2 linked regions of the Rhizobium sp. SSA_523 genome follow. Each later gene encodes a partner of the first gene's protein in a complex. Links are inferred from orthologs where the notes say so. Each region holds a gene or a part of one and is shown in the gene's direction. Other genes may lie near its edges.

The links.
Region 2: the proteins of xseA (region 1) and QTJ18_RS08550 are in contact, whole or in part, in a cryo-EM structure (PDB 8TXR), measured with the Escherichia coli proteins. The link is inferred for Rhizobium sp. SSA_523 from one-to-one orthologs.

The regions. Positions count from the first base shown.
Region 1 is NZ_CP129382.1:3,109,655-3,112,805, reverse strand. Bases 213-3,046 are described here. They hold xseA (exodeoxyribonuclease VII large subunit), read left to right. Parts: upstream 213-735; coding sequence 736-2,358; downstream 2,359-3,046. Other genes in these bases: QTJ18_RS23040 (NAD(P)H-dependent oxidoreductase), read left to right, coding at 2,440-3,030; QTJ18_RS23050 (hypothetical protein), read left to right, coding at 213-580. Also shown: more of QTJ18_RS23050, read left to right, coding at 1-212; QTJ18_RS23035 (MarR family winged helix-turn-helix transcriptional regulator), read right to left, coding at 3,058-3,151. UniProt on the Escherichia coli protein: Bidirectionally degrades single-stranded DNA into large acid-insoluble oligonucleotides, which are then degraded further into small acid-soluble oligonucleotides.
Region 2 is NZ_CP129382.1:59,291-62,537, reverse strand. What follows is about bases 114-3,043. They hold QTJ18_RS08550 (exodeoxyribonuclease VII small subunit), read left to right. Parts: upstream 114-1,416; coding sequence 1,417-1,671; downstream 1,672-3,043. Other genes in these bases: QTJ18_RS08535 (crotonase/enoyl-CoA hydratase family protein), read right to left, coding at 2,453-3,043; QTJ18_RS08540 (hypothetical protein), read right to left, coding at 1,989-2,246; QTJ18_RS08545 (hypothetical protein), read left to right, coding at 1,768-1,893; QTJ18_RS08555 (histone deacetylase family protein), read left to right, coding at 479-1,414; QTJ18_RS08560 (acyl-CoA thioesterase), read right to left, coding at 114-138. Outside these bases: more of QTJ18_RS08560, read right to left, coding at 1-113; more of QTJ18_RS08535, read right to left, coding at 3,044-3,211. UniProt on the Escherichia coli protein: Bidirectionally degrades single-stranded DNA into large acid-insoluble oligonucleotides, which are then degraded further into small acid-soluble oligonucleotides.

The DNA.
Region 1 (3,151 bases):
CGATCTGCGGCGGCAGTCGCATGCCGAACCGGAAAATATGAATGCCGGCTTTGCCTATGCGATCACGGTGCTGATGTCGGTCCCGCTGGTCTGGGTTTTCGTCGGCGCCGTCAGCACCAAGGGCCTGGGCAATGCCGTCTCCATCAGCGCCCTCACCGAGGCCGGGTCTCCCCGCAGCACTGCCACGACCTGCACCAGTGCGGGTGATATGCGCGCGCTTTCAGCGCTTCCGGCCGGCGTCGTCGTTGCACCGTCCGAAAGCGGCACCGCGATCCTGCGCCATACCGGGCATCGCGTCCTCACAGCGCCCTATCACCGCAACCAGGCCGGCATGTTGACCGAACTGCATATCGGCCTGGCAAGCCCGGACGAGGCAATGGCCTTCCTGAACGGTGCCGGAGCCACGATCCTCGCCTTCTGCGCCACCGATCCGCAGGTTCGAACGCTGATCCGTTTGAAACCGGAAGGACTTTACGCAAGCCTCGCACGCGGCAGCGTTCCCGCTTACCTGAAAGCGCTTCCCCTGACTGACTCCGGACCCGATTCCGAAGGTTTCCGCCTCTATCAGATTCTCCGCTAGTGGAACGAACTTGACGTTTGTTTCCCTCCCGCCGGACGCTCTCAGAGCAAATGTCGAACCACTAACCTGCGACCGCGCGGGCCTGCATGCGCGCCATGCTTTTTTTAAGTCCGAGGCAGGGTGAAAGCTTGCGAAAAATCCGCTAGAACGGGCACATGAACAGGCCTTTTTTCAGCGAGACGCAGACCAACCTTGCCGAATTGTCGGTGTCGGAACTGTCCGGCTCGATCAAGCGCACGGTCGAGACCGCCTTTGACCATGTGCGGGTCCGCGGGGAAATTTCCGGCTATCGCGGTCCCCATTCATCCGGCCATGCCTATTTCTCGCTCAAGGATGATCGGGCGCGCATCGATGCGGTGATCTGGAAAGGCTCGTTCTCCAAGCTGAAATTCCGCCCGGAAGAGGGCATGGAGGTGATTGCCACCGGCAAGGTCACCACCTTTCCCGGCTCCTCCAAATACCAGATCGTCATCGAGACACTGGAGCCGGCAGGTGCCGGCGCGCTGATGGCGCTGATCGAGGAGCGCAAGCGCAAGCTTGCCGCCGAAGGCCTGTTCGATCCCGCCCGCAAACGGGCCCTGCCCTTCCTGCCAAAGGTGATCGGCGTCGTCACCTCGCCCACCGGCGCCGTGATCCGCGATATCCTGCACCGCATCTCCGACCGATTCCCCGTGCATGTGATCGTGTGGCCGGTCAAGGTTCAGGGGGAAGGATCCGGCGACGAGGTGGCAAATGCCATTTCCGGCTTCAATGCGCTTGATCCGCTCGGTCCCGTGCGGCGACCGGATGTGCTGATCGTCGCCCGTGGCGGCGGCAGCCTTGAGGATCTCTGGAGCTTCAACGACGAGGCCGTGGTGCGGGCGGCCGCCGAAAGCGCCATTCCGCTGATTTCCGCGGTGGGTCACGAAACCGATTGGACGCTGATCGACCACGCGGCCGATATGCGGGCGCCGACGCCGACCGGTGCGGCCGAAATGGCCGTTCCGGTAAAGGCGGAACTGGATGCGCAGCTTGCCGCTCTTTCCGCACGCCTGCGCGGCTGCGCATCGCGCCAGATGGATCATCGTCGGCAGAACCTGCGCGCCCTGGTGCGGGCGCTGCCCTCGCTCGACCAGTTGCTTGCGCTTCCGCGGCGCCGTTTCGACGAGGCCGCCGCCGGTCTCGGTCGCGGGCTGGAGCGCACGGCGATTACCAAGCGCCGGCAATTCGAGCGCGCCTCCGCCGGACTTCGCCTGGATATTCTGACCAACCGCATCGGCGAGCGCCGGCGCCATCTTGCCGAGCAGGTTCTGCGCAAGGATCGCTGCCTGGAGCGCCAATTGCTCGGCGCCCGCGGGCGGATCGACCGGGCTCACGCGCAATTATCCGGCCTACCGCAGCGTCTTTCGGGCCATATCGGCCGCGAGAGGCAACATACGGCGGCGCTCTCGCGGCAGGCGGATACGGCGATCCGCCACGCCATGGCGCGGCACCGGGCAACGCTTGCGGCACAGGACCGCGTCTTGCAATCGCTCTCCTACAAGAACGTGCTGAAGCGTGGTTTCGCCGTGATCCGCGGCGAGGATGACCAGCCCTTGACGCGGGCTTCGGCCATCGCAACCGGCCAGGCTCTCTCCATCGAATTTGCCGATGGCCGCGTGGCGGCGACCGCCGGCGAGGGCTCGGAACCGGCGGTGGCAATGGGACCGGCGGCGGCATTGACGCCGCGCAAACGCACGCCGAAATCCGCGCCGGAACAAGGCCCGGAAGACGGCCCGAAACAGGGAACCCTGTTCTGACCGATGCGCTTTGTTTGCCTTATGCTTTTGTTTTGACGAATGACTTCGATCCAACCCGCACGCTTGTTCTGACCGATGACCCTGCGCTTTCTCATCGTTCTTGCGCATCCGCTACCGGACAGCTTTGCTGCCGCGGTGGCGGGACTTGTGGTCGAAACGCTCCGCGAAAAGGGCCATGCAGCCGATCTGCTCGACCTGTATCGCGAGGATTTCGATCCGCGCCTTTCGACCAGCGAGCGTCAAACCTATTTCGAGCCGCGGTGTGATACGAGCGCCGTCGATCCGATCATCGAACGGCTGCAGGCCGCCGACGGGCTGATCCTCGTCTTTCCCCAATGGTGGTTCAACTTCCCGGCCATACTCAAGGGCTTCTTCGACCGCATCTTTGCACCAGGCGTGGCGTTTCATCTCGATCCCGCAGGCGGACGCATCCGCCCGGCGCTCGGCAATATCCGCCATTTCTACGCCTTGACCACGACCGGTTCCCCCTGGTGGGTGGTGAAGCTCTATATGGGCGACCCCGTCCGGCGCCTGCTCAAACGCGGTATTGCGGCTTTCTGCGCCAAGAACGTTGATTTCAGGATGCTGGCCCTGCACGACATGGACCGCGCGAGCGCACAGAAGCGCTCGGCGCATCTGGCGCGTGTACGCCGTCTGGTGGAGCGGCTCTGACCTTCGCCGTGAAGGACCCCGTGGCACCTAGCGGTCGATCCGCTCCAGATAGGCCGCCAGGAGTGCATCCAATTGCTCGAACTCCTCACGCTCCAGCATGGCTGTGAGGCGATGCTGATTG
Region 2 (3,247 bases), 3.1 Mb from region 1 along the record:
CGCCTCATGAGCCCGCCCTGCCCAGAAGGCGGCGAGCGCCTCCTGCGCATAGGCGATATAGGCAAAGCTGTGCATCGTGCCGCCAGGGCCGATATCGCGCATCGGCACGGTGAAGCCATAGGCGGTCTCCTTCGTCACATTCGCCTCGCTGTCGTTTTGCCTGCCGTCATAGTGCTTGCCCCCATGCTGCCATCCGCTCCTCTTGGTGCTCCTCACCCTCCATTAAAGACGAGACCGGCCGCGGGAACAAGCCGCCCCTTCCGCGATAGAGCGTGCAAAACAAACACTATGGGCAAGGCCTGCAAAAACAAACCGGCAGGCGGAGCGCGCGAAACAAGCAATGCGGGCGGGCCGTGAAACACAAAGAGAGTGCGCAGGGCGCGCAAATGGCCGGGATTGCTTGCGATCGCGCTGCAATCTCTTGAAATATGCCGGGTCTTGCGCCATGTCGGCATGACCTCACAGGAGCCTCATCGCCATGACCACCCGCCTTTACGAACATGAGATCTTCCTGGAGCACAATACGCCGGAGGGTCATCCGGAACGGGCGGACCGGCTGCGCTCGCTGTCCCTGGCGCTGACCCATCCGAATTTCTCGCCGCTCGACCGCAAACCGGCGCCGCAGGCCAATGAAGATGCCGTGCTGCTGGCGCATCCGGAGAGCCATCTCCTGTCGGTCATGCGCGAGATCCCGGAAGAAGAGGACCGCATCCGCCAGATCGAAGCCGACACCCATGTCAGCGCCAAGAGCCTGCAGGCCGCGCTGACCGGCATTGGCGGCGCCATGGCAGCCGTTGACGATGTGATGACGGGACAAATCGACAATGCCTTCGTGGCCTCGCGCCCGCCGGGCCATCATGCGGAAAAGTCAAAGGCCATGGGCTTTTGCCTGTTCAACAATGTGGCGATTGCCGCCCGCCATGCGCAGAAGGTGCATGGCGTGGAACGGGTGGCGATCGTCGACTGGGACGTGCACCACGGCAATGGCACGCAGGATATCTTCTGGGACGATCCTTCCGTCCTCTTCTGCTCCACTCACCAGATGCCGCTTTACCCCTGGACCGGCGAGAAGGGGGAGACCGGCGCCCATCGCAACATCGTCAACGCGCCTCTGGAAAGCAATTCCGCCAGCGAGCACTTCCGCGACGCCTTTTCCTCCCGCGTGCTGCCGGCGTTGCACGAATTCCGGCCCGACTTCATTCTGATCTCGGCGGGCTTCGATGCGCATCATCGCGATCCGCTGGCGCAGATCAATCTGGTCGGCGACGACTTCGACTGGGCGACCGGCCGGATCATGGAAATCGCCGGGAAATACGCCGGCAACCGGGTCGTCAGCCTGCTGGAAGGCGGCTATGATCTGGAGGGTCTGGCCGAATCGGCCGGCCTGCATATCCTCAGACTGATGAAAGGCTAACAATGGCAGAGAGCGCGACAGCCCCGGATGTCAGCGGCTACAGCTTCGAGAAGGCGGTGGCGGAACTGGAAACGATCGTGGCGCGGCTGGAACGCGGCGATGTGGCGCTGGATGAATCAATCTCCATCTACGAGCGTGGCGAAGCCTTGAAGAAGCATTGCGAGACCCTGCTTTCGGCCGCCGAAAACCGGATCGAGAAAATCCGCCTGGACCGCAGCGGCAAGCCGCAGGCGGTCGAGCCGCTGGATGGCGAATAAGAGCAGATCTCAATGACAGGAACCGGGGGGGTCCGGCATGGCCCGCAGCCAGCCACCCCGTGAGGAACCAATGCCGTGCCCGGACGTTGAGCGGGCATGGCAAAAGACACCGGACAAAAAGCCCGCAGCGGCATGATCACCTTCGTTCTGACCATCTTCGTCATCGCGCTCGTGCTGGCGGCGATCTACATGTTCGGCTTCACGCCCGGCGAGACGAACTGATCGCGGGATAGGGAAGAGGCGGCGGCCGCCCCCGTCCGTCAGACCCCCCGTCCGCCCGGATCACGCGCGCCATTCCGTCAGGACCACGCCCCCCGTCAATATCCCAGGCGCAGCGTGCCCGATCCTACCACGCCATTGCAGCGGCACGAGCCGCCGACGCGACCCGCCTGCGCCCGGCAGACATTGGGCTGGTTCTGCTGCGCGCTATCGGGCGCCGGAACCACGCAGACATAGCGCTGTCGGGGTCTTTCGCCATTATTGGTGTCGACGCGGGTATTGGGCCCGGATGTCTGTGCGGCGGCGGCGGCAGCCGTCAGCAGCAGCAGTGCCAGGCCGGTCATCAATCTTGTCATGCCGAATCTCCCTCTGGCGCCGCGGCAAAGGCGAAAGGCACGGCGCCTCACGCTCCGGTGCTTTCTTTCATTCGTGTCCGGTCCGCGCAGGATCGACGGCACGAAACTGCGCGGCTCTCAGACCATCGGCCCGAACATCTTAACAAAGCCTGAAAGTGTCCCAGCCCCGGCTTCGGCAAGGGCCGCCATCCGCGCCGTCAGCCGGCCTATTTGCGCTTCAGGAAGGCCTCGAAGGCGGACCGCGCTTCCGCGCTGCGCATCTGGGCCGAAAAATGCACCATTTCGGCATCGATGCGCGACAGGATCTCTTCGCTATCGCCGCGGATCAGGTTGCGGGCGATCTTCATGGCGCCGGCCGGCTTTGCAGCAAGGGCGGCAGCAAGTTTCAGCGTTTCGGCCTCCACCTCTTCCGGCGCGACGACCTTCCAGATCAACCCCGCCTCGCGCGCCGCCTCGGCGGAAAATCCCTCCCCTGCCGCCAGAAGGGCAAAGGCGCGCTGATGGCCCATCACCCGTGGCACGATCAGGCTGGAGGCCGCCTCCGGCACCAGAGCCAGATCGACGAAAGGCGTTCTGAAGAGGCTCCGCGTCGAGGCGATCGTCATGTCGCAATGCAGATGGATCGTCGTGCCGATTCCGATCGCAAGGCCATCCACGCCGGAAACGAGCGGCTTGCCATAACTGGCGAGCACTTTCAGGAAATCGACGGCGGCCGGCGGCTCCGCGCTGCCCGACATGGCATAGGAGAGGAAATCCGCCATGTCGTTTCCGGCGGAGAAACAGCCTTCTGTGCCAAGAAAGGCAACGGCGCGGATGGCCGCATCCTGCCCCGCCTCGTGCAGCCCGGCCACCATTCTCCGGTACATGTCGGCAGTGATGGCATTCTTCTTGTCGGGGCGGTTGAACCGGATGACAGCCACGCCCGCATGGGCCTCAGGGCGTTCGATCAGGATATGGTCGGTCATGAATTTGTCCTTGTTCACGCTGGTCCCGTCGCGGGG